DNA from 3 places in the Paraclostridium dentum genome. Region 3 is predicted to be linked to each of the others. Evidence: a T-box and tRNA genes for the amino acid it is inferred to sense, from the RefSeq annotation. Region 3 holds a T-box; the other regions hold tRNA genes.
What was found. A T-box is a leader RNA that pairs with one kind of tRNA and senses whether it is charged. The one in region 3 lies ahead of ACN6I1_RS00850 (valine--tRNA ligase), so its partner is inferred to be a tRNA-Val.

Region 1 (10,265 bases), 440 kb from region 3:
CACGCATTTCTGGTCCATATGATGGTAACCATGAAACTTCCTTTTTCTCAAGCATTCCTGCATAAGTAAGTAATTGTCCCATAGACATAACACCTTGACCACCAAATCCTGCACATATTACTCTTTCTGTAGCCATATTACTTCGCCTCCTCAACTTTAACATCTTTAATATTTCCTATTGGATAGTATGGCATCATATTATCTCTTAGCCATTGTAATGAATCTTGAGGAGTTAATCCCCAGTTTGTAGGACAAGTTGATAATACTTCTACTATACCAAATCCTAATCCAGCTAATTGAACTTCAAAAGCTTTCTTTATAGCTTTTTTAGCTTTTCTTACATTAGCAGGAGTATCTACAGAAACTCTCTCTACAAATACAGCTCTATCTAAAGTTCCTAACATTTCAACCATTCTTATAGGAGCTCCTTGTAAGTTTATATCTCTTCCACTTTGAGCTGTAGTAGCTTTTTGACCTAATAAAGTTGTTGGAGCCATTTGGCCACCTGTCATACCATATATAGCATTATTTACAAATATTGTTGTAAATTTTTCTCCTCTTGCAGCAGCATGAACTATCTCAGCAGTTCCTATAGATGCTAAGTCTCCATCTCCTTGATAAGTAAATACTACTTTATCTGGATGAACTCTTTTTATACCTGTAGCAACAGCTGGTGCTCTACCATGAGAAGCCTCTTGCATGTCACAGTTAAAGTAATTGTATGCTAAAACTGAACATCCAACAGGAGCAACCCCTATAGTATCTCCTAATACATCTAGTTCTTCTAATACTTCTCCTACTAATCTATGGATTATACCATGTGTACATCCTGGACAGTAGTGTGTTTGGTTATCTGTTAATCCTTGAGTTTTCTTGAATACAAGTGTCATTATCTAGCACCTCCCATAGCAACTTGTTGAGATTGTTCTACTATTTCTTTAGCTTTTGCAGCTATTTCTGCTGGTGATGGTATCATACCACCTGTTCTTCCATAGAAGTGAACAGGTAATCTACCTTCTATAGCTAGTCTAACATCCTCTACCATTTGTCCAGTACTCATTTCTACTGTTAATAAGTTCTTAGCTTCTGGTATTTGATTAAATGCTTCAAATGGGAATGGCCATAAAGTTTTAGGTCTTATAAGACCTGCTTTTATACCTTCTTCTCTTAAACTTTCTATTGTATTTTTAACGATTCTTGAAGTAGTTCCGTATGCTACGAATACTATTTCAGCATCCTCTGTTTTGTACATTTCATATGCAGTTTCATTTTTTTCTATTTCTTTATATTTAGCATCTAAATTTATACAGTGATCTTCTAGAGATTTTGGATCTAAGTATAAAGAGTTTATTATATTTGGTTTTCTCTCCATTTTAGTTCCAACACTAGCCCAAGTTTTTGGAGCTAATTCTCTTGTTTTAGGCTTATTAAATTCTACTGGTTCCATCATTTGACCTATCATACCATCTCCAACTACCATAACTGGAGTTCTATAAAAATCTGCAACTTCAAAAGCTTCCATTACCATATCAACAGCTTCTTGAACAGTTGCTGGTGCATAAACTGGAGTTCTATAATCTCCATTTCCTCCACCTCTTGTTGACATAAAGTAGTCAGATTGAGATGGTTGTATTCCTCCAAGTCCTGGACCACCTCTCATTATATTAACAACAACACATGGAAGCTCTGCTCCTGCTGCGTATGTTATACCTTCTTGTTTTAAAGCTATTCCTGGCGAAGATGAAGATGTCATAACTCTAGCACCTGCTCCTGCTGCTCCATAAACCATATTTATCGCAGATACTTCTGATTCTGCTTGAACAAAAGCTCCTCCATTTTTTGGTAGTTCTCTAGACATATATTCTGGTAACTCGTTTTGTGGTGTTATTGGATAACCAAAGAAATACTTACAGCCAGCTTCCATAGCTGCTTTCCCTATTGCTTCGTTACCCTTCATAAGTATCTTAGCCATTTTAATTCCCCCTTAAGTTTGTATTTAGTCTCTCTCTACTGTTATAACTGCATCTGGACACATAGTTGCACAGTTTGCACATCCTACGCATTTATCCATATCAGAAACAGAAGCTGGATTATATCCTTTTTTGTTTATTGTAGCCTTGTCTATTTCTACAATCTTAACTGGACATGCTGAAACACAAAGTGCACACCCTTTACATAAGTCTTGGTCAAAAGTAACTTTTCCCTTAGCCATTTTAATTAGCCTCCTTGAACTGTATATATTTAAACCTCATTTTACATCCAACATTCTCTCATGTATAAATTTATTGGAAATACATCCCCATCTAAGTTTGTTGGAAGTTGAGGTATTAAGCTTTCTAAACAAGTAACATACTTTATTGGTATATTAGTTATATTTGAAACTTCTTTAACTAGTTCTTGTCCTTTTAGGATGTCTTCTATAGTAGTTTCTCTAACTAAATGTGTATTATTTATAAGTCCTGTTACTTTTAATTTTGATGAATTTTCTATAGCTCGAATATGATTTATCACATCACTCGTAGTTTGAGTTTGCTCTCTATTTGCATTAACCACGCAAAACATATCATAATCGTCTTTTTCTACAAGATGACTAAATCTACCTAAGACTCTAGCCCCTACATCATCTCCGCCTACATCAATTACATAATCATACGATTTATCTGTTAAAGGCGCTGTAACTTGAGCTGATACAGCTGGTAAATCTAATGAAGTTGCTTGTATTGAACTATCTATAGGCATTATATTTTTAGATTGTAAAAAATCTCTTTTTTCTCTAGTCCTAAAGTAAACGTTTACAATATCAAGATCTGATATCGCAACTTTAGCATCAGTAAGGTCTCTAAGCTTTGTTACATAATTCATAGAAAACTCACTTTTGCCACTACCATAATGACCTATAATGATTCTAATCCTCTTGTCATTTTTTATCATATAATCACCTTTTATAATGTATTAGCAGTAGCTAATTCTTTTCCATAAACTTTGGCTTCTTCTTCTTTATTTAGAACTCTAAGACCACCTTGAGCTAATGCTATCATTTCATCTTCCCCTGGGTAAACCTTTACCTCAGCTATAAATTTAACTTTATCAATTATCATGTTCGTAAACATATTTGAGTAAGCTATTCCTCCAGTTAATAAAACTGCATCTACATCTCCATTTAATACTGATGCACAAGCTCCTATCTCTTTAGCAACTTGGTATGCCATTGCTTCATAAACTAATTTAGCTTTATCATTTCCTTCAGCAATCATAGATTCTACTTCTCTACCATCATTAGTATTTAAGTATGCTACTAAACCTCCATTGCCTTTTATTCTTTTCTTTATATCATCAAGTGAATATTCTCCACTAAAACACATTTTTACTAAGTCTCCTACTGGAAGACCCCCACTTCTTTCTGGAGAAAAAGGACCTTCTCCATCTAAAGCATTTGCAACATCTATAACTGAACCTTTTTTATGAGCTCCAACTGAAATTCCTCCACCCATATGAGCAACTATAAAATTGCAATCTTCATACTTCTTATCTAAATCTTTAGCAGCTCTTCTTGCAGTAGCTTTTTGATTTAGCGCGTGGAATATACTTTTTCTTGATATTTCTGGTATACCTGATATTCTAGCTACATCATGTAACTCGTCCACTACAACTGGATCTACTATATATGAAGGCACTCCTACACTATCACCTATTTCTTTAGCTATTAGGCCTCCTAAGTTAGATGCATGTTCTCCTAATACTCCTACTTTTAAATCTTCCATCATATCTTCATCTACACTGTATGTCCCACCTGTTATAGGTTTTAAAAGTCCACCTCTACCTACTACAGCATTTAAGTCTGATACTTTTATCCCACCTTCTAATAAGGCATCTTCTATAACCTTTTTTCTGAATTCAAATTGATCTGATATTTTTTCATATTGTCCAATTTCTTCTGATGAATGTCTTAATGTCTTTTCAAATAATAAATTTTCATTTTCAAAAACTGCTATCTTAGTTGATGTTGATCCTGGATTTATCGTTAGTATTTTAAATAAATTTTCCATATTAAGCCCCCTGTATATTCATCTATTTAACTTTTGCAGCCATTAAAACTCCTAATGCTATAGAGTTTAGCTTAGTCTCTTCACTATCAGCTCTTGAAGTTAATATTATTGGTGCCTTAGCCCCTACTATAACTCCTGCATTCTTTGTTTCAGAGAAGAATACTAATGATTTATATAGTATATTTCCAGCTTCTATATCTGGAGCTAGCAATATATCTGCTTTTCCTGCTATCGGATGACTCATTCCTTTATGTTTTGCAGCTTCTTCTGAAACAGCGTTGTCTAAAGCAAACGGTCCCCCTACTATACATCCTTTTATATCTCCATTTGCACACATTTCTTCTAAATCCTTTGCATCTACAGTATCTTGCATCTTAGGATTTACTTTCTCTTTAGCACAAATAGCCGCTACTTTTGGATTTTCTATATCTAGTGCGTGCGCAACTACGCAAGCGTTTTCTATGATTTGTTTTTTACCTTGAAGATCTGGTGATAAGTTCATAGCAGCATCTGTTATAAAGAAAAGTCTATCATATCCTTTAACATCAAAAACAGCAACATGACTTAATATATTTCCTGTTCTTAATCCGACTTCTTTATTTAAAACTGCCTTTAATATTATTGATGTGTCCACTAACCCCTTCATTACCATATCTGCTTTACCTTCAGATACTAAACTAACCGCTTTTAAAGATGCTTGAGCTAAGTCTTTTTCATCTATTAACTCATATCCATCTAAATCTATATTTAATTCCTTCGCTATCTCTTTTGTTTTTTCTATATCTCCAACTAATATTGCATTAGCTATTCCCTCTTTTTTCGCCATATCAACAGCAATTAAAACTTCTTTATCTTGAGAGCAAGCAACTGATATGATTTTAGGCCCTCTTTCTTTTGCGTATTTTATTACATCATTAAAGCTTCTCAAAACGTCACCCCATTTTATTTAAGATATCTATGAAATTGTTTTCCTTCACATTTTTATCATATATCTAAAATAAAAAAGATGCAACAAAAATTATTTATTTAACTTACTAATTTTTGTTACATCCTCTTATTTTTCGCTATATTTCTACTATTTTAGGTTCTATTTGCACATCTTTAAAATCATATTTACTTTTATATTTTATAGGGTATTTACCTTCACCTTGAGATGTATCCGCCATATCTATATATAATTGTATATCTTTTTGGCTTAAATCCTTTATCTCATCAGAATAACTAACTGTTATTTTTATGTTTTCTGGAATTTTACTTAAATCGACCTCTTTTCCAGTTTCACTTTCTTTTGAAACAATTTCTATATCAGATTTTGAAATTAGAAACTCGCTTGTTATATTTTTATTTATGTTCAACTTGATACTTGAGATGTTATTTTTAATTTTTACATCTTTAGGTATATCCAACGCTACATCTATACTATTATTGTTTTTCAAATCATTAGCAGTTATAGGTTTTGTGTTTATACCATTGATATTGTCTAGTGCTTCTTTCTTTCCTTCTATAGTTATATCCTTTGGATTTATAGAATAGTTTTCTAAATTAGATTGATTAGATACACTATCATCAAATACTAACTTAACTGGAACTACCTTTTCTTGTAGAAATTTTACTGTTGCTACAACAAAATTATCATCTAATTTAACACCTTTAACTGCATCTCCATTAGCATCTACTGGAACTAATTTTAACTTAGTTGAAAAGTCTTTATATTTATCAGATGCATCCAAAGTAGCTTTGATACTAGTAACCTTATTAACAAGAGTTCTAGGTCCGCTTACATCCACAGTCTTCTTATTTGTCTCTATATTATCAATATTAATTTTTGGTTCTCCTTCAACATCTACAGATATACTTCTTTTCTCCTTCACTACTTTTTCTAAGTCTAATGTTATTACATTTGGCTTTATGTCATACTTATTTACACGCTCAGGTAAATTAGCTTGTAAATACACTACATTTTTTCCTTCTTTAGGATCATCTAACCTTCCATAAATGTATATGTTATCTCTATTTATAGGTCTTAAACTTGATAAGTTAGCTCTTATAGATATATCTGCAAGCAATTCCTCTTTTGGATATATTGTTAATCCTCTTTCCTCTAGTACACTCATGTTCGTAATTGTTACAGGTATATCACTAAATGTCCTAGTTTCTACTGGATCTTCTACTGTCATAACATATAACCATAGCACTAATGCACTTAGCAATGATATTAACTTTATTTTAGTATTATTTTTTAATCTATTTTTCATCTAAATATACCACCTTTTAAAAAGCCTTTTTCTTGATCTTGATCACTAGATTTTAAATTGCTTCGTAATATATTAGTTAATCTTTCTTTAGTCATATTTCTATATAATTTTCCTGACTTAGCTATTGATACTGCTCCTGTTTCTTCTGATACTATAAGTGATAAACAATCCGAAATTTCACTTACACCTATGGCTGCTCTATGTCTTGTCCCTAAATCTTTACTTAAATCCTTACTTTCAGTAAGTGGTAAGAAGCATGCTGCAGCCTTAACTTTTCCATCTCTAATAACAACCGCCCCGTCATGAAGAGGTGTATTAGGTATAAATATATTTATTAATAACTGTCTAGATATCTCAGCATCAATTATAGTTCCAGTATTTATAACTTCCCCTATTCTAGTATCTCTTTCCATTATTATAAGGGCACCTATTTTTTGTCTTGATAATGAGTATAGACACTCAACTATTTCTTCTATATCTTTTTTAAGTTCATCCTCTGATATAGTATAATTATTTTTACCTAAAAAAGTAAATTTAGTTCTTCCTATATATTCAAGTCCAGATCTAAGCTCTGGTTGGAATATTATAAGAACTGCAATCAAACCTACTGTTAAAGTATTTTCTAACATCCAGTATAATGTATGTAAATTAAATATTTCACTGACTTTAGTCGCTACTAAAAGAAATAACATTCCTTTCAAAACTTGCTCTGCCCTAGTATCCTTTATAAAAGTATATACTTTATAAAATATATAGGTAACGATTGCTATATCTACTATGTCTGGTATATTTACATTACTTGCTAAACTAACAAAACCTTGCCAAAAAGAATCTATATTAAACACAGTATTTTCCTCCTGTTTATAATACTTAAATTGCTTACAATATGTATTATACTATATTAATCAAGCTATATTCAATTTATATATAAAATACTTTTTTAATATAAAAAAAAAGAGCTTCACAAATGTGAAACTCCTTTTACGATTGGTGAGCGCACAGGGATTCGAACCCCGGACACACGCCTTAGAAGGGCGTTGCTCTATCCAGCTGAGCTATGCACCCACGTTATAGTGGAGCGGGAAACGAGATTCGAACTCGCGACTTCAACCTTGGCAAGGTTGCGCTCTACCACTGAACTATTCCCGCTTATTAAGTTGGCGACCTGGAAGGGACTCGAACCCTCGACCTCCAGCGTGACAGGCTGGCATTCTAACCAGCTGAACTACCAGGCCGCATATATATGGTGGGATTAACAGGGCTCGAACCTGTGACCCCCTGCTTGTAAGGCAGGTGCTCTCCCAGCTGAGCTATAATCCCACGACTGGTGACCCATAGGGGAATCGAACCCCTGTTACCGCCGTGAAAGGGCGGTGTCTTGACCGCTTGACCAATGGGCCTTGTTTAAAACCTAGCTACGTCCTACTCTCCCAGGCAGCTTCCCACCAAGTACCATCGGCGCTAAAGAGCTTAACTTCTGTGTTCGGAATGGGAACAGGTGTATCCTCTTTGCTATAGTAACTAGATTAGAGTTAGTACTCTAAAAACTGAATAACATTTGTAAGATTAAATAATCTTGGTCAAGTCCTCGATCTATTAGTATCGGTAAGCTACATACATTGCTGCACTTACACCTCCGACCTATCAACCAGGTAGTCTTCCTGGGATCTTACCCTTACGGTGGGAAATCTTATCTTGAAGTTGGCTTCGCGCTTAGATGCTTTCAGCGCTTATCCATTCCGTACATAGCTACCCAGCCATGCCCTTGGCAGAACAACTGGTACACCAGAGGTACGTCCATCCCGGTCCTCTCGTACTAAGGACAGGTCTCCTCAAATTTCCTACGCCTGCGACGGATAGGGACCGAACTGTCTCACGACGTTCTGAACCCAGCTCGCGTACCACTTTAATGGGCGAACAGCCCAACCCTTGGGACCTACTACAGCCCCAGGATGTGATGAGCCGACATCGAGGTGCCAAACCTCCCCGTCGATGTGGACTCTTGGGGGAGATAAGCCTGTTATCCCCAGGGTAGCTTTTATCCGTTGAGCGATGGCCCTTCCATGCGGAACCACCGGATCACTAAGTCCGACTTTCGTCCTTGCTCGACCTGTATGTCTTGCAATCAAGCTCTCTTCTGCCTTTACACTCTACGCACGATTTCCGACCGTGCTGAGAGAACCTTTGAGCGCCTCCGTTACTCTTTGGGAGGCGACCGCCCCAGTCAAACTGCCCACCTGACAGTGTCCCAATACCTGATTCAAGGTATCTGGTTAGAATCTCAGTACTACAAGGGTGGTATCCCAAGGATGGCTCCACCGAGACTGGCGTCCCGATTTCATAGCCTCCCACCTATCCTGTACATGTAGCACCAAAATTCAATGTCAAGCTACAGTAAAGCTCCATGGGGTCTTTCCGTCCTGTCGCAGGTACCCGGCATCTTCACCGGGATTACAATTTCACCGAGTCTGTTGTTGAGACAGTGCCCAAATCGTTACGCCTTTCGTGCGGGTCGGAACTTACCCGACAAGGAATTTCGCTACCTTAGGACCGTTATAGTTACGGCCGCCGTTTACTGGGGCTTAAGTTCACTGCTTCGGATAAATCCTAACAGATCCCCTTAACCTTCCAGCACCGGGCAGGCGTCAGCTCCTATACATCGTCTTGCGACTTAGCAGAAACCTGTGTTTTTGGTAAACAGTCGCTTGGGCCTATTCTCTGCGGCCACCTCGGGCGTTAACCCTAACGTGGCACCCCTTCTCCCTAAGTTACGGGGTCATTTTGCCGAGTTCCTTAACAACAGTTCTCTCGCTGGCCTTAGGATACTCTCCTCACCCACCTGTGTCGGTTTGCGGTACGGGCACCTTTAATCTCGATAGAAACTTTTCTCGACAGTGTGAAATCAGCTACTTCGCTACTTAATTTCGCTCCCCATCGTACCCCAGCATTATCATGGCGGATTTGCCTGCCTTGACTGCCTCAGTACTTAGCCACACATAACCAACAGTGTGGTTAGCTTATCCTACTGTGTCATTCCATCTCTCAAACGATTATCGGTGGTACAGGAATCTCAACCTGTTGTCCATCACCTACGCCTTTCGGCCTCGGCTTAGGTCCCGACTAACCCAGGGCGGACGAACCTTCCCCTGGAAACCTTGGGTTTACGGCCCGTGGGATTCTCACCCACGTCTCGCTACTCATGCCAACATTCTCACTCCTATACTGTCCACACGTCCTTACGGTCATGCTTCAGCCTGCATAGGAAGCTCCCCTACCTATCATAAATGATATCGTAGCTTCGGTAGTAAGTTTTAGCCCCGGTAATCTTCGGCGCAGGATCACTCGACCAGTGAGCTATTACGCACTCTTTAAATGAGTGGCTGCTTCTAAGCCAACATCCTGGTTGTCTATGCAATCCCACATCCTTTACCACTTAACTTACATTTAGGGACCTTAGCTGACGATCTGGGCTGTTGCCCTCTCGACTATGAATCTTATTACCCACAGTCTGACTCCCAAGTATAAAATAACGGCATTCGGAGTTTGATAATCTTCGGTAAGCGCAATGCCCCCTAGGATATTCAGTGCTCTACCTCCGTATTTCTCAACCTTGAGGCTAGCCCTAAAGCTATTTCGGGGAGAACCAGCTATCTCCGAGCTCGATTGGAATTTCACCGCTATCCACAAGTCATCCCCGAGCTTTTCAACGCTCGTGGGTTCGGACCTCCACGAAATTTTACTTTCGCTTCATCCTGCTCATGGATAGGTCGCTCGGTTTCGGGTCTACGACAGCAAACTTAACGCCCATTTAAGACTCGCTTTCACTACGGCTCCATACCTTAAGTACTTAACCTAGCTTACTATCGTAACTCGTTGGCCCGTTCTACAAAAAGTACGCGGTCACACATATAAAGTGCTTCCACAGCTTGTAAGCGCAGGGTTTCAGGTTCTATTTCACTCCCCT
Region 2 (10,265 bases), 330 kb from region 3:
AAAATGCAGCACTTAAAGGTAATGCATCTGTAGCTGTATTTAGTTTAGAGATGTCAAAAGAACAATTAGTTCAACGTATGTTATCTGCACAATCTCATGTAGAATTGAAAAAGATAAAAACTGGTAACTTAGATGAAAATGACTGGCCTAGAATTATAGATGCTATGTCTGTTTTATCTAACGCCAACATATATATAGACGATACACCTGGTATAAAAATAGGTGAATTAAGATCGAAGTGTAGAAAATTAAAAATTGAAAAAGGTTTAGACCTAATTCTTATAGATTACCTTCAACTTATGGAAGGTGATGGAGGGAATGAAAGTAGACAACAAGAAATATCTAAAATTTCTAGATCTTTGAAAATAATAGCTAAGGAATTGAATTGTCCTGTAGTAGCATTATCTCAGTTGTCACGTGCACCAGAACAAAGATCAGATCATAGACCTATGTTATCCGATTTAAGAGAATCTGGAGCTATAGAGCAGGATGCAGATATAGTAATGTTCCTATACAGAGATGAATATTATCATCCTGATTCAGAAAGAAAGAATATAGGAGAAATTATAATTGCTAAAAATAGACATGGAGAAACTGGATCAGTTGAACTTGTTTGGTTAGGCGAAATACAAAAATTTGCAAACAAAGCTAGAGAAATGTAATAAAAAAATATCCACATGTTGATAATTTTATAAAAAATAATCATATGTGGATATTTTTATTTTAAATTATCGAAACGATATCCACAGTTTCCACAGATGCTCTGTGGATAAATGGTGGATAAAAGTCAAATTAAAAAAGCAAGCTAATTTAGCTTGCTTTCTTATAATTAGTATAATTTTTTCAACGGGGGAGAAAAAATGATAAATATAGTATATATATATCCAAATACAGAGTTTATAAACAAAGAAATCAATATATGTAGAATAATTGATAATAAAGATAAAGAAACTATAGTTGTATATGGTATTAAAGAAAATAATAAAGTAAAAATATACATTACAAATACATTTACAGGAGATAATAAACTAGTAAAAAAGGCTAACAATGTAAATGATATGGTTAGATTTATAGAAACTAATGAACACGAAATAAAAACCCTAGAAAGCTTAGAATATGTGGAAAAATACATACTAAATAAAATAGGTTAATAAAAAAGGTTTTGAAAATAAAGCGAATGTTTGGTAAAATAAGAAAGTAAGTGTTCGAATAAAATAATTAGAGGTGAATTAATATGAAGACTGTTGCTATAGTAGGCTCTCAATGGGGAGACGAAGGTAAAGGTAAAGTTATAGACTATTTAGCTACACAAGCTGATGTAGTAGTAAGAGGACAAGGTGGAAACAATGCAGGTCATACATTAGTTGTTGATGGAAAGAAATATGCATTACACCTAATACCATCAGGAGTATTAAATCCAGAAACTATAAATGTAATAGGTAACGGAATAGTATTTGATCCAAAAGGATTTTTAGAAGAATTAGCTAAGTTAAATGCAGATAATATAGATACTAAAAATATAAAAATAAGTGATAGAGCGCATGTTATATTCCCATATCACAAGGAATTAGATGCTTTAGCTGAAGAAGCTAGAGGAGATAATAAAATAGGTACTACTAAAAAAGGTATAGGACCTTGTTACATGGATAAAACAGAGAGATCTGGAATAAGAATATGTGATTTAATGGATAAAGATATATTCGCTAAAAAATTAAAAGCTCAAGTAGATGCTAAGAATAAAATAGTTAAAAATATATATGGAGCAGAAGAGTTTGACTTTGATGCTATATATAATGAATACTTAGGGTATGCAGAGCAAATAAGATCTTACGTAGATGATACATCAGTTGTTGTATACGAAGCTATAAAAGCAGGAAAGAAAGTCTTATTTGAAGGAGCTCAAGGTACATTACTAGACTTAGATTTAGGAACGTATCCGTTCGTAACATCTTCTCATCCTACATCAGGAGGATTCTCTGTAGGAGCTGGTGTTGGACCTAACATGATAAAAGATGTTGTAGGTATAGTAAAATCTTACACTACTAGAGTTGGAGAAGGACCATTTGTTACAGAGTTAAACGATGAAACAGGGGACAAGATAAGAACTCAAGGAAGAGAGTTCGGAACAACTACAGGTAGAGCAAGAAGATGTGGATGGTTTGATGCTGTAATAGTTAGATATGCTGCTAGAGTTAATGGATTAACTAGTATATCTTTAATGTTATTAGACGTTTTAACTGGATTTGATACAGTTAAAATATGTACATCTTACAAAATGGGAGACAAAGTTTTAAGAGAATTCCCAGCTTCATTAGAAGATTTAGCTAAGTGCGAGCCTATATATGAAGAATTAGAAGGATGGTCTGAAGATTTAACAGGTATGGAAACATATGAAGAACTTCCTGAAAATGCTAAGAAATATATAGCTAAAATAGAAGAGTTAGTTGGAGTAAATGTAGATATGGTTTCAGTTGGACCAAACAGAGCTCAAACTATAGTAAGAAAGAATATATTCTAATTTTATAATATATAAAATCAAAAGCTATGTTAAAACAGTATATAATGTTTTAACATAGCTTTATTTTATTTTTATATTAATTTATTTATATTTAATTGACTTAAAATATCTTTTTTAACTTTAAATCTAATCGTTTTTAAAGGATCAACAACTTGGCAAACTTCTATATCACTAGTTAAACTCATTAGCATAACTAGGTCATTTTTAGATAAGTTGCATTTAGGAAGTAAAATATCAAACATATCTTCGATAGCGATTTCATAAGCCTCATCCAATGTTTCAGCAGAAGCTACAGTATAATAAGCATCTTCAGTTTCTAAGATAGGATTCTTTATTGTTAAGTTATCTATTACTTCAACTTTAACATCAACTAGAGCTCCTATTTCAGCTCCGCTTACTCCGATTTCACCATCACCCATAACAGCATGGATATCTCCAAGAGATAATAAAGATCCTTCTACTGATATAGGAAGATATACACTAGAGCCTTCAGCTATAATCTTACAGTCCATGTTACCACCGTGACTACCAGGAGTCCCACAATTTATAGACTTATTATCGCTTGGAGCAACACCTATAACACCAATCATTTTATTTAAAGGAAGTTCTAAATTATTAAATAAAGCTTTTTCATTTTCTATTTTTAAAATATTATGAGTCATAGTATCTAGTTTATTACCAAGAACTCCAACTCCAGGACCTGTCATGGCAAGCGCATTGCCTTTTAATTCAATAGAATTTATACTAACTTTTAAAGTCTGGTTAGGCATAGAATTTTCTATGTATAAAGGTCCAGTTGCTGGATTTACTCTATCAAAGTCTATACTATCCATATTGTCATCACTACATGTTATTTGACTACACATGCAATCATGAGTTTCAAAAACTACATTGCTTCCTGACTTTACTTTAAGAACTGGATTGTTTAAGCTTGAAAATGTAAATGTATGATTTTCTTTGTTTATGAAGTTCATAAATTTACCTCCTTTATTTAGTATAAGAATATTATATTACAAATAGTATTAATAAAATATTTTTATAATATAATATTTTAAAAAAATCTAAAAAAATTAACAAAATTACTAAATTTTGCTGAAAATTATGCTTAAATAAATGGATTAAACCATTGAAAAATAGGGTATTTAAATAATTTGCTTAAAAAAATTAAAAAATTTTACAAAAAGTGTTGACGAAAGTTAATAAAGCTAATATAATAGTATTTGTTGATACGGCAGAGAAAAAAGTCGAAACAACATCTCAGCAAAGATGATCCATTAGCTCAGTCGGTAGAGCACCTGACTTTTAATCAGGGTGTCCCGCGTTCGAGTCGCGGATGGATCACCATTTTTTTTGTAAGGCCCATTGGTCAAGCGGTCAAGACACCGCCCTTTCACGGCGGTAACAGGGGTTCGATTCCCCTATGGGTCACCAATATTTGGGATTATAGCTCAGCTGGGAGAGCACCTGCCTTACAAGCAGGGGGTCACAGGTTCGAGCCCTGTTAATCCCACCATATATGCGGCCTGGTAGTTCAGCTGGTTAGAATGCCAGCCTGTCACGCTGGAGGTCGAGGGTTCGAGTCCCTTCCAGGTCGCCAAACACACATTGCTAGTGTGGCTCAACGGTAGAGCAGCTGACTTGTAATCAGCAGGTTGTAGGTTCGATTCCTATCACTAGCTCCAAAAAAAGATGATCCATTAGCTCAGTCGGTAGAGCACCTGACTTTTAATCAGGGTGTCCCGCGTTCGAGTCGCGGATGGATCACCATTTTTTTTTGTAAAAATATAATATGGCCCATTGGTCAAGCGGTCAAGACACCGCCCTTTCACGGCGGTAACAGGGGTTCGATTCCCCTATGGGTCACCAGCATTTGGGATTATAGCTCAGCTGGGAGAGCACCTGCCTTACAAGCAGGGGGTCACAGGTTCGAGCCCTGTTAATCCCACCAGTAAACTCTTGGATTTTATCTAAGAGTTTTTTTGTGTTCAAAAAAGCTATATATACATAATGAATTCAGAGAAAGTCGAGTTTTTAGTATAAAAATGTATTATAACTTAAGAAGTATTTACAAATTATGTATAATAGTTATATAAACATATAAAAAATATATACAGGGGATATTATGATAGAAATAATTTTATGCGAAGATCAAATAGAACATCAAAAAACGATAGAAAAAATTTTAGAAAATATATTATATGAAAAAAATATTGATTACAATTTAAACATATATTCAACTGGGGAAGAATTACTTAAGAATTATAATCAAGGTGCGGATATATTTATACTAGACATTCAGATGGACGAAATAACTGGAATGGATGTAGCCAGAAAGATAAGAGAAATTGATAAAAATAAACCAGAAATAATTTTTACAACGTCACTTATTGAATACATACAAGAAGGATATGAAGTAAGAGCTTATAGATATCTATTAAAGCCTATACAATATGATGATTTTAAGAAGCATATTTTGAGCTGTATAGATGAAGTTATAAATAAAAGAGATAAATTTGTGTTGGTTGAAAATAAAAATGAAACTTACAAAATAAATATAGAAGATATAACTTATATTGAAATTCAAAGAAAAGATATGACTATACACACAGAAAATAAAATTTATGAAACTAAAATGACCATGGATAAGATTGAAAATGAATTAAAAAATCATAATTTTTATAGATGTCATAAAAGTTTTTTAGTAAATATAAATTATGTAGAAAATATAAAACAATATGTAGCTATATTAGAAAATGAAGAAGAGATTTTAGTTAGTAGGCATAGATTTAAAGATTTTAAGCATAAGTTTTTAAGTTCTTTAGGTGAAAAATTATGTTAAGAAGTGAATTAATGTCAAGGTTAATTATAGGCATATCTACATTTGTTGAATATTTTATTTTTATAAGAATATTAAATTGTTTAGAAGAAAGAAGATATGAAAAGAGATATTTAGATATAGTATTTTTGTTAATTGGTGCTTTGGATTCTATAATTTTATTCAGTAGAGAAACACAATACTATGGTTTCATAATAAATTTAAAATGGATATCTTTTATTTTATTTATAAAGTTAAATTATAAAATAAGTAATTATAAAGTATTGTTATATTATTTAACTTATAATACAGTACAATATGTAATTTGGCAATGGGTGTATTATATAGTTTTCTTTTTTGTAACAGGACATTCTGAGTATGCTTCGCCTACATCAGAATATAACCATAATATAATAGCAATTATAGGAAGTTCAATTACTATATTTATTAATATCAGTTATATTAATCTAATTAAAAGATTTAAAGATATGGAAAAAGAAAAAGTAAGTGTAGTAATTATAATAGGATGTGTAATAAGTAATTTTACAGTAGCTATTATGAATAGTCTACCTACATGGACATATATGTTTAGGATGAATTATTCTTATGATCAGCTTAATGTATTTAATATAAATGTAACTCCTAAGCTGTCTTTTACAAGTAGTTTTTTACTTTTAATGATAGTTTTTAAAATCATTAAAGATATTAAAGAAAAAAGTGAAGAAAGGTTATTAAAAGAAAAAATAGATATGCAGTACAAGTATTATTTAAATCTTCAAGAATCTCAAAATAAGGTCAAAAAGCTTTATCATGATATAAATAACCATATATTTTGTATGAAAAATCTAAGTTATGATAAAGAAGATGTAAATAAATATATAGATGAAATGAGTAAGGAATTAAGAGAGTTTAAAGAAATACATAATACTGGGAATATGATATTAGATATTATATTAAATGAAAAACAAAATATTTGTAATGAAAATAATATAGCTTTAACTTGTGATGTTAATTTTTCTAAATGTAATTTTATAGAAATGACAGATGTATGTAGCATATTTTCAAATATACTAGATAATGCAATAGAAGCGTGCAATAAAACTTATATGGATAAAAAATATATAAAAATAAGGGGAACACTTGTTAAATCATATTATGTTATACGCTGTGAAAATTCTAAAATAAATAAATTAGAAATAAAAAATAGTAAAATTATAACTAGCAAGAAAGATAAATTTATTCATGGAATAGGGCTAAAAAGTGTTAAATCTTCACTTAAAAAATATAATGGAGATTTAGAAATAGAGGATTTTGAAAATAAATTTTTATTACAAATTTATATACCTATAGATGAAAATATGACAGTTGGGGCTATAAAGGTACCAGTTGTACTATAAATATTGAATCAAAAAAAATAAGGTGTTATCTTTTAAACGTAAAAGATAACACCTTATTTTTTTTGATTTTAGGGGCATAAATATGAATTACAAAAGGGAGGGTATATTTTGAAGATTAGTTTTAAGTTAGCAATTGCTTATATGAAAGAGCAAAAAGGAAGGACTATCGCATTAATAACAAGTATAGCGTTAGCTGTAATACTAGTATTTTCATTAAATGTAATACCAGAAACACAAAGTAAACTAGAAATAAAAGAAGCATATAAAAATTATAGTGACTATCATGTTGAATATAGTAACTTAAGCGAGGATATAGTTAATAAGTTAAAAAAAGATAAGGAAGTAACTGAAGTTAATGATATTTTGGGGTTAGGTAAAATTGTAGGAAAAAACGGAACGTCAATTCAATTAAATTCATATAGCGATAAATTTATAGATTCATATGGATATCAATTATCGAAAGGAAGCAATCCTAAAAATTCAAATGAAATAGTTATAGAGCAAAAAGCATTAAAAGAAATGGGCCTAAATGATGATTTAAATCAAGAAATTAATTTTAAAATTGTAAAGTATTATGTTGATAAAAATAATGAAAATCAAATATTTAGTAAAGATAAAAAGTTCAAACTAGTTGGGATAGTAAAAAAGCCAGATGCTTACTATGAAGATTCAAGTAGTTATGCAAGTGAAAATGAGTACTATGGAGTAAAGGCTTTTACTAAAGATAATAGCAATGAATCTATTTTACCAAATAATTTAGTAACTCATGGTGGAACTTTATATTTAAACTCGTCTAGACCAGACATTGGAAAAGCTTATGAAATTATAAATAAATATGGATTAAATGATTCAAATTTTATGGTAAATGCATCACTAACACAAGTGTTAGATGATTATTCAATGTCAAAGGGAACAACATATACAATGAAGCGAAAGTTATATCCAATGTTAGCGTCAACTCTAGTTATATGTAATATATTTAGTATAGTTCTTATAGATATGACAAAACAAATAGGTATATTAAGAGCAATTGGTTTATCTAAAAAGAAAGTAAGATTTATGATTGCTATAGAAAGTATTAGCGTATTGGCATTAGGTCTTATATTTGGATTCTTGATAGGAATGTTAGCTTCATATGCTGGATTTTACATTATTTATGGGAGGTTTGTAAATCTTTACATAAGTAAAGCTAGTATATATGAGCCTATGTTAATGGCTACTATAGCTGTGTTTATATCAAGTTTAGTACCAATATATAAAAGTGGAAAAATTTCGCCTGTAGAGGCTATTAGAAGCAGTGATGAATTTAATAAAAAACAGAAAAATAGATTTTATTATAAATTAATAAGAAAGGTTTTTGGATTTTCAGGAGAAATGGCTTACAAAAACTTTTGGAGAAATAAAATAAGAACAATACTATGTATTATATCCATAAGTTTGGGAGGAGTACTTTTTATAGATACGATTGCAATGTCAAAAAATGAAGATAAAAGCTTAGATACGACTACTATGCCTCTTATGATTATGGGAAATAGTGATATAAAATTATCTCACAATCCTAATAACTCAGATTCTAATTTTACAAAATTTAGTAAAGATGAAATAGAAAAAATATCAAATATAAAAGAGGTAAAAAGTGTAAAGCCAGTTATTGAGTTAACTGGAATTTTTATAACTAACTCTAAATATTTAACCAAGGAGTATAAAAGTGTAAATGGGATAGTTGATGAAAATAAAAATTTAGAAGAATATGTAGATATTGAAGGAAATAACAATGAGAGTTTAAAAAACATAAACCAATATATTGAAAAAGGGAAAAATATAAATGATAAAAGTAAAGGTAAATATCCAAAAGCTTTAGTAACTAATTATTTTTACTCTAATGCATCTCCTAATACAAAGTTATTAAATGATATGAAAGTAGGCGATTTAATAAATATAAAAATTCCTGTTACAAAAAACAATAAAGTAGAGTATAAAAATGAAAATATAGAGGTTGCTGGGATTTTAAATGGAGACTACGTTTTGAGAGAAGGTGGGTTATCAACTGGGTTAAAAATTGTATTAAATGAAGATGATTTTAAAAATATAAGTGGACGAGAAAATTATAATAAACTAAATATACAAATTGAAAAGGGAACTGATAAAAAAGCTCAAAATGAAATAGAAAAAGTTATAAAAAATAATTCATTTTCAAAATTTGAAAGTAAGTACAATTATAAAAATTACTACATAAAGCAAAGTGAAAGAAATACAAAAGAAACATTAGTAATTGTAGGTTTAATATTATTAATATCATCTATAAATGTATTGTGCATAATAAAAGCTAATATAATGACTAGAATGAAGGAACTTTCAACACTAAGAGCTATAGGAATGAGTCCTAAAAAACTTAAAAATATGATTGTAAAAGAAAATATAATGTATGCAGTTTTTGCATCTATATTGGCAAGTATAATTGCTACTCAGAGTATTTATAAATTTACAAAACTTTCAAATGAAATAAGTAAAGAACTATCGGGTAGTGAAAAAGCTATGAACTTTACATTACCGATATTTGAAAGTGTAGAATTTTTAATAGTATCTATAATTATGTGTTTAATAGCAGTATTTTTATGTAAAAAGAAGATAGAAAAAATGAGTATAGTAGAAGGGTTGAGTACAAATGAATAAAGGCGGGGATTTTGTGGCGAATATATTAGAGATAACAAATTTAAATAAGATATATGGTAAAGGTGAAAATAAAGTACAAGCATTAAAAGATATAAATTTATCTATAGAAAAAGGCAAATTTACAGCTATAATAGGTCCGAGTGGAAGCGGTAAAAGTACACTTTTAAATTGTATTGCAGGGTTAGATACTGTATCATCAGGTAAAGTAATGTTAAAAGGCAAAGATATTTCGACTTTAAATGAAAATAAATTATCTAAATTAAGAAGTGAAGAATTCGGATTTATATTTCAAAGTTTTAACTTAATACCAGTTATAAATGTATATGAGAATATAATACTCCCAATATCTATAGACGATAAAAAAGTAGATAAAAAATACATAGACAGTATAATTGATAAGTTAGGTCTTAAAGATAAAATTAATAAATTTCCTAATGAGTTAAGTGGAGGTCAACAACAAAGGGTAGCTATTGCGAGAGCTTTAGCTAATAAACCTAAAATAATATTTGCAGATGAGCCAACAGGAAATTTAGATAGCAAAACAACAGAAGAAGTTATGCACTTATTAGGAAGTTGTGTGAAAGATTTTGGACAAACATTAGTTATGATAACTCATAATAATGAAATTGCTGATATGGCAGACACTTGTATTGAAATTAAAGATGGAAAATTAAATATAAACAATTAATATTATATAAATAAAATGACTAAGTTAGAAAATACGGAGATTTTCTACTTAGTCATTTTTTGTTCCCATCTTAAATCATTACCTGTAAACTTAACCATTCTAAATCTATCAAATATTCTAGAGAATATTCTTTGTGCGTATATATCTCCTAATTGCATAGGTGATAAGTTAGTT
Region 3 (10,265 bases):
AGAACCGTTAACTGCTAAAGAATTTACAGAAATATATTATGATTTAAATAAAAAATACTATGGGGAATCTTGTATAGTAGATGAACCAATTGGATTAGAATGGGCTAGAATACCTCATTTTTATTCAAATTTCTATGTATATAAATATGCAACAGGATTTTCAGCAGCTAGTGCTTTAAGTGAAAAAATCTTAAAAGAAGGCGATGCAGCTGTTGAGAAGTATATAGAATTCTTAAAAAGTGGAGGATCAGAATATCCACTTAATCAACTAAGAGCTGCTGGAGTAGACATGGAGAAAAAAGAATCTATAGAAAATGCATTACATGTATTTAAAGAATTAGTAAATGAATTAGAGAGAGAATGTTAATCAACATTCTCTTTTTTTTGAAAATATTTAATTTAGTTTGAAAAACATCATTTTACGGCGAGTTAACATACTTTACTTTCAGTTAACATAACTCTAATTTAAACTTAACATTTAAACTTTATTATTGAATTGTAGAGAAAAAACTTAAAAAAGAATAAAGCATAGTAAAGTTGACAAACTAAAATTATAAATTAGAAATCATAAGAGTTATAAAAAAATGGAGGTATTTATGTTAGCTAATGAGCAACTGATTAAAACTAAAAATAACAACAAAACAAAGTATACAATAGAAAAAATAGCAAAAAATGTATTTATGATAAGTGCTTTAATTGCAGTAATTAGCTTATTACTTATTATAGGTTTTGTTTTTTATAAAGGGCTTACACCATTTATATCAAAGGGATACTCATTTATAGACTTTTTAACAGGTACTTCATGGGTTCCAAGTGCAGATCAATATGGAATTTTACCTATGATAGTAGCATCAATTTTATCAACAATAGGTGCACTTTTAATAGGAGCTCCGATTGGAATTCTTACGGCAGCATTTATTGCAGAAGTAGCTCCTAAAAAAATAGCAAACATAATAAGTTCTGGAGTTGACTTATTAGCAGGAATACCATCTGTACTTTATGGATTATTTGGATTAGCAGTTATTGTTCCCAATATTCAAGATGTATTTAATTTACCAAAGGGACAAAGTTTATTTGCTGTAATAATAGTTCTTTCTATAATGATGTTACCTACAATAATAGCTGTTTCAAAAACTGCTATTAAAGCTGTACCAGATGCTTATAGAGAAGGGTCTTTAGCTTTAGGAGCATCAAAAATTGAAACAATATTTAAAGTAGTTTTACCAGCTGCAAAATCAGGTATTTTAGCGGCGGTAGTATTAGGAACAGGAAGAGCTTTAGGTGAGACTATGGCAGTAATACTAGTTGCAGGTAACTCACCAGTTTTACCTAACTCACTTATGGATAGTGTAAGACCATTAACAACTAATATTGCATTAGAAATGGGATACGCATTTGGAACACATCAAGAGATGTTATTTGCGACAGGAGTTGTACTATTTATATTTATATTAGTACTTAACTTAGTATTAAGTAAACTTTCTAATAAGGCAGGCAATTAATATGAGAAAATTAAGAGAAAATTTTTTAAAGGCGGCAGTTTGGCTATCAGCTATATTTACAATAGGAATGTTGTTAGTAATAGTTGGATTTATATTTATAAAGGGTATTGGGGGAATAAACCTAAACTTTTTAATTAGTGATTATTCAGCAAGTGGTGATGGTGGAATACTACCAATGATCGTCACAACTTTATATACAGTATTTTTATCATTAATAGTTGCTACACCAATAGGTGTTTTAGCGGCAGTATATTTACAAGAATATGCTAAAAAAGGACCAATAGTTAATATTGTAAGATTTGCAACAGAGAGTTTAGCAGGTATACCATCTATAGTTTATGGATTATTTGGAGGTATATTCTTTGTTATAACACTTCAAATGGGATATTCAATTATTGCAGGATCATTAACAGTAGCTATAATAATTTTACCTGTAATAATACGTACAACAGAAGAAGCATTAAAGACAGTTCCACAAGGATATAGAGAAGCATCTTTAGCTATGGGAGCTACAAAATTCCAAACTCTATACAAAGTAATAGTACCAAGTGCATTACCAGGGATTTTATCAGGAATAATACTATCAATAGGTCGTGTGGTTGGGGAGTCAGCAGCTATATTATTAACAGCTGGAACAGTAGCACAAATGCCAACTAGCATATTTGATAGTGCTAGAACACTTACAGTTCAATCTTACTTAGTTGCCAAAGAAACTGGAAATATACAACAAGCAGCTAGTGTAGGTGTAGTTTTAATAATTATAGTATTATGTTTAAATACTTTAGCTAAATTTATAGTTAAAAAGCTTAGTAAGGAGAGCTATTAAGATGAATAATATAAAAATAAATGTAAAAAACTTAGAACTTTTCTATGGAGATAACAAAGCATTAAAAGGAATAGACATGCAGATAAAAGAAAATAAAGTAACTGCATTAATAGGACCTTCAGGATGTGGAAAATCAACTTTTTTAAGAACTTTAAATAGAATGAACGATTTAATTGAAAATGTTAAAATAAAAGGGGAAATATCTGTAGACGGAGAAGATATATATAAATCTGATGATGTTATAAAACTACGTACAAAAGTAGGAATGGTATTCCAAAAACCAAATCCATTCCCAATGAGTATATATGATAATGTTGCTTATGGACCTAGAATACATGGAATAAAAGATAAAGCTACATTAGATAAGATTGTTGAAGAAAGTTTAAGAGGAGCTGCTATTTGGGAAGAGGTTAAGGACAGATTAAATAAATCAGCTTTAGGATTATCAGGAGGACAGCAACAACGTATTTGTATAGCTAGAACAATAGCTATGAAGCCAGAAGTAATATTAATGGATGAGCCAACTTCAGCGCTAGATCCGATATCAACATCTAAAGTAGAGGAATTAATAGATGAGTTAAAAGATAAATACACTATAGTAATAGTAACTCATAATATGCAACAAGCCGCTCGTGTATCGGATGAAACTGCATTTTTCCTATCAGGAGAAGTTGTAGAATTTGACGAAACAAAAACTATATTTACTAGTCCAAGGGATAAACGTACAGAAGATTATATAACAGGAAGATTTGGATAAAATAAATATAAAATAATCAATAAAAAGGAGTTTTAAAATGGTCAACAATAACTTAGAGTTAAATATAAATACCCTTATAAACTATACACTAAAAATGTTTGATAAAAGTCAAGAAATTCTAGAAGAATCAGTAAACAGCATGATAACAAAAGATATTGAAAAAGCAAAAGGAATTTCAGAAAAAGATGATGAAATAGACACTTTAAGAGACTATATAAGGGATAGAAGTATTGAGCTTATGGCATTAAAACAACCTATGGCAAAAGATTTAAGATTTATATATGCATTAGAAAGTATGTGCTTAGAGTTAGAGCGTATAGGCGATTATTCTGTAAATATATCGGTTGAAGTTGTAAAGATAGGAAAAGAAGAATATATAAAAGAATTAATAGATATACCTAAAATGAAAGATATATGCATTGATATGATAAAAGATGCAAAGAAAGCTTTAGAACTAAGAGATGAAGAACTTGCATACAATACAGCTTTAAAAGATGACTTAGTAGATAAGTTGTATGATGTTATACATGAACATACACTTAAGGTTATGCATGAAAAAGAAGTAAACATAGATCAAGGAGTGACGATGCTGTTTGTTGCTAGGTATTTAGAAAGAATTGGAGACCATATTACCAATATATGTGAAAAGATTATATATGCATTAAGAGGCGATATGATTGAAATAGGATAAAACTACAGGAATGTAGTTTTATTTTTTTTGTGCTAATATTTTATTGAGTACAAACATATCTATTAAAGTACAGTGTTTAATTATAAAATTTAGCTATATTGATTGAAATAATTGTCAATAATAACTAATAGTATTTATTAAAATATAAAAAACAAAGGGGAAGTGGGGATGAAAAGAAAAATAAAACCTATTTTTTTAAGTGTATCTACAGTTGTATTACTTTTGTTTTTATTATTTGTTACATTTGATAAAATAATTGCTACATCAAGTGAACAAAATAATATAGATATAAAATTGCTAGAAAGTGATACGATGACATTAACTGACCTCATGATGAAAGCAAGTAGTGTAAATAATAGAGGACCGAAGCCAAAACCTGAGAAGGTTGCTTATATAACAATTGATGATGGACCATCTAAATATACTGATGGAATACTATCTATTTTAGATAGCAATAATGTTAAAGCCACGTTCTTTATGATAGAAGGTAATATGAAACAACATCCAGAACAATTAAAAAGAATCGCTCAAGAGGGCCACTCTATGGGATTTCACAGTGTAAGTCACGACATATCTGTACTATATAAAACTCCTGAAAATACTGTTAATGAATTTGACAAGTGCCAAGACACATTAAATAAAATTGCTAAAGTAAACTCAAACTTAATAAGATTACCTTATGGTAGTAAACCTTATGCTCCAGAAGAATCATACAATGCATTAGTTGATGATGGATTTAAAATCTGGGATTGGAATTTGGATACAGAAGATTGGAAGGGTACTCCACAAACTATAGTAAATAATGTAAATAAATATTCAAATCAACATAGTGAGGTTGTACTTTTAATGCATGAAAAGGAACAAAGTGTTAAAGCTCTTCAAGGTATAATAAATCAATTAAAAGAAAAAGGATATACAATAATGCCAATAGAAGAAAGTGATATGCCGAAAAATTTTTGGGAACAAAATTTACGTAACTGAATATAATATTTATAAATATTGACAATAATAATGATGATTATATATAATTAAAAGATAAACAGAATATTTAAAAACTGAGAAAAAGAGGAGTATGCAAACTCAACTTACAGAGAGGAAAGTTCACCGGCTGAAAGACTTTCCAAGAAATGAATTGCAGAAGGTAGCTTTGGAGTTTCTAAGCTGAAAATAATAGTAAGCTTAGACGGTGAGAATCGTTAAATTTATTAAGTGTTATGTAAGGTTTGATTAAAAGCTTTACATAAAATTAAGGTGGTAACGCGAGCTTTTCGTCCTTAAATAGGATGAAGGGCTCTTTTTTATGTATATAAAATAAAAAATAGGAGGAATTTACATGGAAAATACAAACTTACCAAAAACGTATAATCCAAAAGACTTTGAATCAAGATTATATTCAAAGTGGGTAGAAGAAGGTTTATTCAAATCTAAGCCAAACCCAAATAAAAAGCCATTTACTATAATGCTTCCCCCACCAAACATAACGGGGCAATTACACATGGGGCATGCTCTTGACCATACATTACAAGATATACTTATAAGATGGAAGAGAATGGACGGTTATGAAGCTTTATGGCAACCAGGAACAGACCATGCTTCTATAGCAACAGAAGTTAAAGTTGTTGAAAGAATAAAAGAACAAGAAGGAAAAACTAAGTACGAAATAGGAAGAGAAGAGTTCTTAAAAAGAGCTATGGACTGGAGAAATGAATTTGGTAGAAAGATAGTAGACCAAATGAAACAATTAGGAGATTCATGTGACTGGGAAAGAGAAAGATTTACAATGGACCAAGGTTGTAATGAAGCAGTTACAGAATTCTTTGTAAAGTTATATGAAAAAGGTCAAATTTACAAAGGAAATAGAATAATAAACTGGTGTCCTGATTGTAAAACTACATTATCTGATGCTGAAGTTGAGCATGAAGAACATGATGGAAAGTTCTATCATATAAAATACCCAATAGCAGGTAGTGATGAATTTTTAGAAATAGCTACAACTAGACCAGAAACGATGCTTGGGGATACAGGTATAGCTGTAAATCCTGAAGATGAAAGATACACTCATTTAGTAGGAAAACATGCTATACTTCCACTAGTAGGAAGAGAACTTATTATAGTTGCAGATGATTACGTTGATTTAGAGTTTGGTACAGGTGCAGTTAAAATGACTCCAGCACATGACCCTAATGACTTTGAAGTAGGGCAAAGACATAATCTTGAAAAAATAAACGTAATGAACGAAGATGGAACTATGAATAAATTAGCTGGTAAGTACGAAGGTATGGACAGATATGAGTGTAGAAAGCAACTTATAGCTGACTTAGAAGAAGCTGGGTACTTAATAGCTATAAAAGATCATAATCACAATGTAGGATCTTGTTACAGATGTAAAACTGTAGTTGAGCCAAGATTATCAGATCAATGGTTCGTTAAAATGGATGAATTAGCAAAACCTGCTATAGACATATTAAAGAAACAAGATTTAGAATTTGTTCCAGATAAATTTGATAAAACTTACCTACAATGGTTAGAAAATATAAGAGACTGGTGTATATCAAGACAGTTATGGTGGGGTCACCAAATACCAGCATACTACTGTCAAGAATGTGGTGAAGTAGTAGTTGCTAAAGAAATGCCAAAACAATGTAAATGTGGACATACTCACTTCAAGCAAGATGAAGATGTACTAGATACATGGTTCTCTTCTGCATTATGGCCTTTCTCAACATTAGGATGGCCTAATAAAACAGAAGAGCTAAACTATTACTATCCAACAAGTGTACTTGTAACTGGATACGATATAATATTCTTCTGGGTTGTAAGAATGGCATTTGCAGGAATGTTCTGTATGGGAGAAACTCCATTTGAACATGTATTAATACATGGACTTGTAAGAGACTCAGAAGGTAGAAAAATGAGTAAATCTCTAGGAAACGGAATAGATCCATTAGAAGTAATAGACATGTATGGAGCTGATGCTTTAAGATTCATGTTAGCTACAGGAAACTCTCCAGGAAATGATATGAGATTCTATATGGAAAGAGTTGAATCATCTAGAAACTTTGCTAATAAGTTATGGAATGCATCTAGATTCGTATTTATGAATATAGATGAAGAAATAATGAATGGTGTTACTAGAGAATCAGTAGAAAAAAATATGACTTTAGCTGATAAATGGATAATATCAAGAGCTAATAATGTTGTTAAAGAAGTTACTGATAACATGGATAAGTTTGACTTAGGAATAGCAGCTCAAAAGATATATGACTTTGCTTGGTCAGAGTACTGTGACTGGTATATAGAAATAGTTAAGCCAAGATTATACTCAGATGATAAAGAAGCTAAGCAAACAGCACTATATACATTAACATATGTATTAGAAAAAATATTAAAACTTCTTCACCCATACATGCCATTTATAACTGAAGAGATATACACTCATCTTCCAACTGTAGAAGGAAGTATAGTTGTAGCTCAGTTCCCTCATTACGATGAAGCTGACAATATGGCTAAAGAAGAAGAAATGATGAATTTAACAATGGATGGTATAAGAAATATAAGAAACGTAAGAGCTGAAATGAACGTGCCACCATCAAAGAAAGCTAAAGTGATAATAGTTCCAACAGCTGATAAGAAAGAAGCTATGGAAGCTGGACTTGATTACTTTGTAACATTAGCATCTGCATCTACAGTTGAAATAGTTGAAGATGAAACTAATATACCAGAAGACGCTGTAAGTGTTGTTATAGATGGTGTAAAAATATTTATACCTCTTGATGAATTAGTTGACTTCACTAAAGAACTAGATAGATTAAATAAAGAAAAAGCTAAATTAGAAGGTGAAATAAAGAGAGTTAACGGAAAACTTTCTAATCAAGGATTCTTAGCTAAAGCTCCAGAAAGCTTAGTTAATGAAGAAAAAGCTAAAAAAGAAAAGTTTGAAGAAATGATTAAGTCAGTTCTTGAAAGAATCGAAAATATAGAAGCTAAAATGAAGTAGTAAAAATAGTAGAGACCCTGTTTAAGTTTTGCTCCACAAAGCTGAAAAGATGCTTTGAAATGTCGCTAAAACTTAAACAGGGTCTTTTTATGGTAGGAATGAAAATGAAGGTTTTGCTCCACAAAGCAGAAAAGATGCTTTGAAATGTTGCTAAAACTTAAACAGGGTCTCTTTATGATGGGAAGATAAGGATAAAGGTAAAGAGTTATGTGAAGAATATAGATTATAGGGTATAATAGTAAATAATAAAATTTAAGGAGGGGTATTTATGGCAGGAAATTTATTTGGAAGAATGGCAGCTGATACTTTAGGTTTATCTGATATAGGTAAAATAATATCGCCAAGAGATTTTGATAAAGTAGATGGTGATGATTATATAATGCATGAAGATGGAGAAAAAATATTCTTTGTTATAAAATCAAAATCGGATGAGTATGTATTTACAAATAGAGGTCTTTTACATGTAGATGGCGCGAATGCAATTAGTAAAAAAAGAACTGTTAAAAGACATGAATTTTATTATGAAAGAGTACATTCAGTAACGCTAGAAACTGCGGGAACTGTAGATTTAGATATAGAGATAAAATTTAGTTTTGGAGAAGAAGCATTTAGTATAGATGTAGATAAAAAACAATTAGAGCAATTAAAAGATTTATATAAAGCTTTAGTTGAAGTTGGAATACAACAAGGTAAAAATCAAGTTGCTATACAAGATGGAACAAAAGGGCTTGATATGGCAAACAATGCAATTTCAAGATGTAAGTTAGATGGAAATGCAGTAAATGTTGTAAAAGAGTTAACTAACTTTAACTTAGATTGGATGGAATCGCTAAGATTAAATTATAGCAATAAAGATTTCACTGAAGTATTTGAAAAATATATAAATAATTAAACTAATATATAATAGTAGAGTATGTAGAGTCCATATATAAGTTTTGCTCAACAAAGCGGTAAAGATGCTTTGAAATGTAGCTAAAACTTATATATGGGCTATTTTATGTTTATAGATAAAAAATATGAAATAGTATATAGATAACTTACCTAAATATAAGTTAAAATATAAGTTGGCAATTTTATTTTTGAAAATTTTCAGGCAAGAAATTTGCATAGAATTTTTAAGTTATTAACAAGAGGATTAATTGAGTATTTTGCCGAAATTAAATAACATTAGAAATAATTTACACTTAATTATACAATGGAGGAACAATATGAATTATAATGAGGCTTTACAGTTTATACACGAAAGTCATAAGTTTGGTATGAGACTAGGTTTAGATAATATAAAAAAATTATTAGAACTATTAGGAAACCCGCAAAATAATTTAAATATAATACACGTTGCAGGTACTAATGGTAAAGGATCAACATGTTCTTTCATATCATCTATTTTAAAAGAAAGTGGATATAAAGTAGGATTATATACTTCTCCATTTTTAGAGACATTTACAGAAAGAATAAGAGTAAATGGAGAAAATATACGTGAAGAAGAAGTTGGAAAAATAGTATCTTTAATAAAAGAAAAAATAGAAATAATGGTTAGTGAAGGATATTCTTATCCTACTGAATTTGAAATAGTTACAGCTATGGCATTTTATTATTACAACCAAGAAAAAGTTGACTTTGTTGCTCTAGAAGTTGGTCTTGGAGGTAGATACGATGCAACTAATGTTATCGATAAACCTGTAGTAAGTGCAATAACTTCAATAAGTTTAGATCATACAGGTATACTTGGAGATACATTAGGAAAAATAGCTTTTGAAAAAGGTGGAATTATAAAAGAAGATTGCCCTACTATAGTGTATCCACAGCAAGAAGAAGCAAGTGAAGTTATAAAAAATATATGTGCTGAAAAGAAGTCTAAATATATAGAATGTGATTTTAAAAATATAGAAATAAAATCATCAAATATTAACTCGCAAATATATAGTTGTAATATAAATGGAAAAGAATTAAGAGATTTAGAAATTAAATTAATAGGAGATCATCAGATAAAAAACTCTATTGTAGCTTTAAATGTTATTGATTATTTAAATGATATTAAAATTACAAATATATCTGAAGAAAATATTAGAAAAGGGTTATTAGAAACTAAGTGGCCAGGAAGAATAGAAAAAATAAGCGAAAATCCAATGTTTATAATAGATGGAGCACATAATGAAGAAGGTGCTAAATCACTTGCAAATTCTATTGATAAATATTTTGAAAATAAAAACAAGATTCTAGTTATAGGAATGCTTGAAGACAAGGATATAGAATCTGTACTAGATTTATTAATACCGAAATTCAATAATGTTATAACTACTACTCCTGATAATCCAAGAGCTATAGATGCTAATAAACTTAAAGAAAAAATAGAAAGATATAATATAGAAGTAACTTGCAAACCAAATATAAAAGAAGCTGTTGACTATGCATTAGAAATATCAAATAAAGATGATGTAATAATAAGTGCAGGATCTTTATATATGATAGGAAATGTAAGGACTATAATA

Region 1: it has a tRNA-Val gene. The T-box ahead of ACN6I1_RS00850 (valine--tRNA ligase) is inferred to sense a tRNA for this amino acid. The anticodon was not compared.
Region 2: it has a tRNA-Val gene. The T-box ahead of ACN6I1_RS00850 (valine--tRNA ligase) is inferred to sense a tRNA for this amino acid. The anticodon was not compared.

The regions. Positions count from the first base shown of each region.
Region 1 covers NZ_CP183813.1:2,945,023-2,955,287, forward strand. The annotation lists gene ACN6I1_RS13680 (2-oxoacid:acceptor oxidoreductase family protein) at 1-136, opposite strand, end outside; gene ACN6I1_RS13685 (thiamine pyrophosphate-dependent enzyme) at 138-890, opposite strand; gene ACN6I1_RS13690 (3-methyl-2-oxobutanoate dehydrogenase subunit VorB) at 890-1,972, opposite strand; gene ACN6I1_RS13695 (4Fe-4S binding protein) at 1,997-2,212, opposite strand; gene ACN6I1_RS13700 (hypothetical protein) at 2,254-2,931, opposite strand; gene buk (butyrate kinase) at 2,943-4,046, opposite strand; gene ptb (phosphate butyryltransferase) at 4,069-4,974, opposite strand; gene ACN6I1_RS13715 (YbbR-like domain-containing protein) at 5,111-6,301, opposite strand; gene cdaA (diadenylate cyclase CdaA) at 6,298-7,146, opposite strand; tRNA gene ACN6I1_RS13725 (tRNA-Arg) at 7,290-7,366, opposite strand; tRNA gene ACN6I1_RS13730 (tRNA-Gly) at 7,376-7,450, opposite strand; tRNA gene ACN6I1_RS13735 (tRNA-Asp) at 7,460-7,536, opposite strand; tRNA gene ACN6I1_RS13740 (tRNA-Val) at 7,546-7,621, opposite strand; tRNA gene ACN6I1_RS13745 (tRNA-Glu) at 7,627-7,701, opposite strand; rRNA gene rrf (5S ribosomal RNA) at 7,711-7,827, opposite strand; rRNA gene ACN6I1_RS13755 (23S ribosomal RNA) at 7,878-10,265, opposite strand, start outside.
Region 2 covers NZ_CP183813.1:3,057,225-3,067,489, reverse strand. The annotation lists gene dnaB (replicative DNA helicase) at 1-662, shown strand, start outside; gene ACN6I1_RS14415 (hypothetical protein) at 861-1,151, shown strand; gene ACN6I1_RS14410 (adenylosuccinate synthase) at 1,235-2,518, shown strand; gene ACN6I1_RS14405 (acetamidase/formamidase family protein) at 2,590-3,492, opposite strand; tRNA gene ACN6I1_RS14400 (tRNA-Lys) at 3,787-3,862, shown strand; tRNA gene ACN6I1_RS14395 (tRNA-Glu) at 3,875-3,949, shown strand; tRNA gene ACN6I1_RS14390 (tRNA-Val) at 3,956-4,031, shown strand; tRNA gene ACN6I1_RS14385 (tRNA-Asp) at 4,039-4,115, shown strand; tRNA gene ACN6I1_RS14380 (tRNA-Thr) at 4,126-4,200, shown strand; tRNA gene ACN6I1_RS14375 (tRNA-Lys) at 4,210-4,285, shown strand; tRNA gene ACN6I1_RS14370 (tRNA-Glu) at 4,310-4,384, shown strand; tRNA gene ACN6I1_RS14365 (tRNA-Val) at 4,391-4,466, shown strand; gene ACN6I1_RS14360 (LytR/AlgR family response regulator transcription factor) at 4,641-5,357, shown strand; gene ACN6I1_RS14355 (GHKL domain-containing protein) at 5,351-6,730, shown strand; gene ACN6I1_RS14350 (ABC transporter permease) at 6,839-9,403, shown strand; gene ACN6I1_RS14345 (ABC transporter ATP-binding protein) at 9,396-10,091, shown strand; gene ACN6I1_RS14340 (ATP-binding protein) at 10,136-10,265, opposite strand, start outside.
Region 3 covers NZ_CP183813.1:179,802-190,066, forward strand. The annotation lists gene pepF (oligoendopeptidase F) at 1-367, shown strand, start outside; gene pstC (phosphate ABC transporter permease subunit PstC) at 597-1,502, shown strand; gene pstA (phosphate ABC transporter permease PstA) at 1,504-2,328, shown strand; gene pstB (phosphate ABC transporter ATP-binding protein PstB) at 2,330-3,085, shown strand; gene phoU (phosphate signaling complex protein PhoU) at 3,123-3,776, shown strand; gene ACN6I1_RS00845 (polysaccharide deacetylase family protein) at 3,945-4,757, shown strand; T-box leader at 4,825-5,055, shown strand; gene ACN6I1_RS00850 (valine--tRNA ligase) at 5,110-7,773, shown strand; gene ACN6I1_RS00855 (PH domain-containing protein) at 8,042-8,665, shown strand; gene ACN6I1_RS00860 (bifunctional folylpolyglutamate synthase/dihydrofolate synthase) at 8,982-10,265, shown strand, end outside.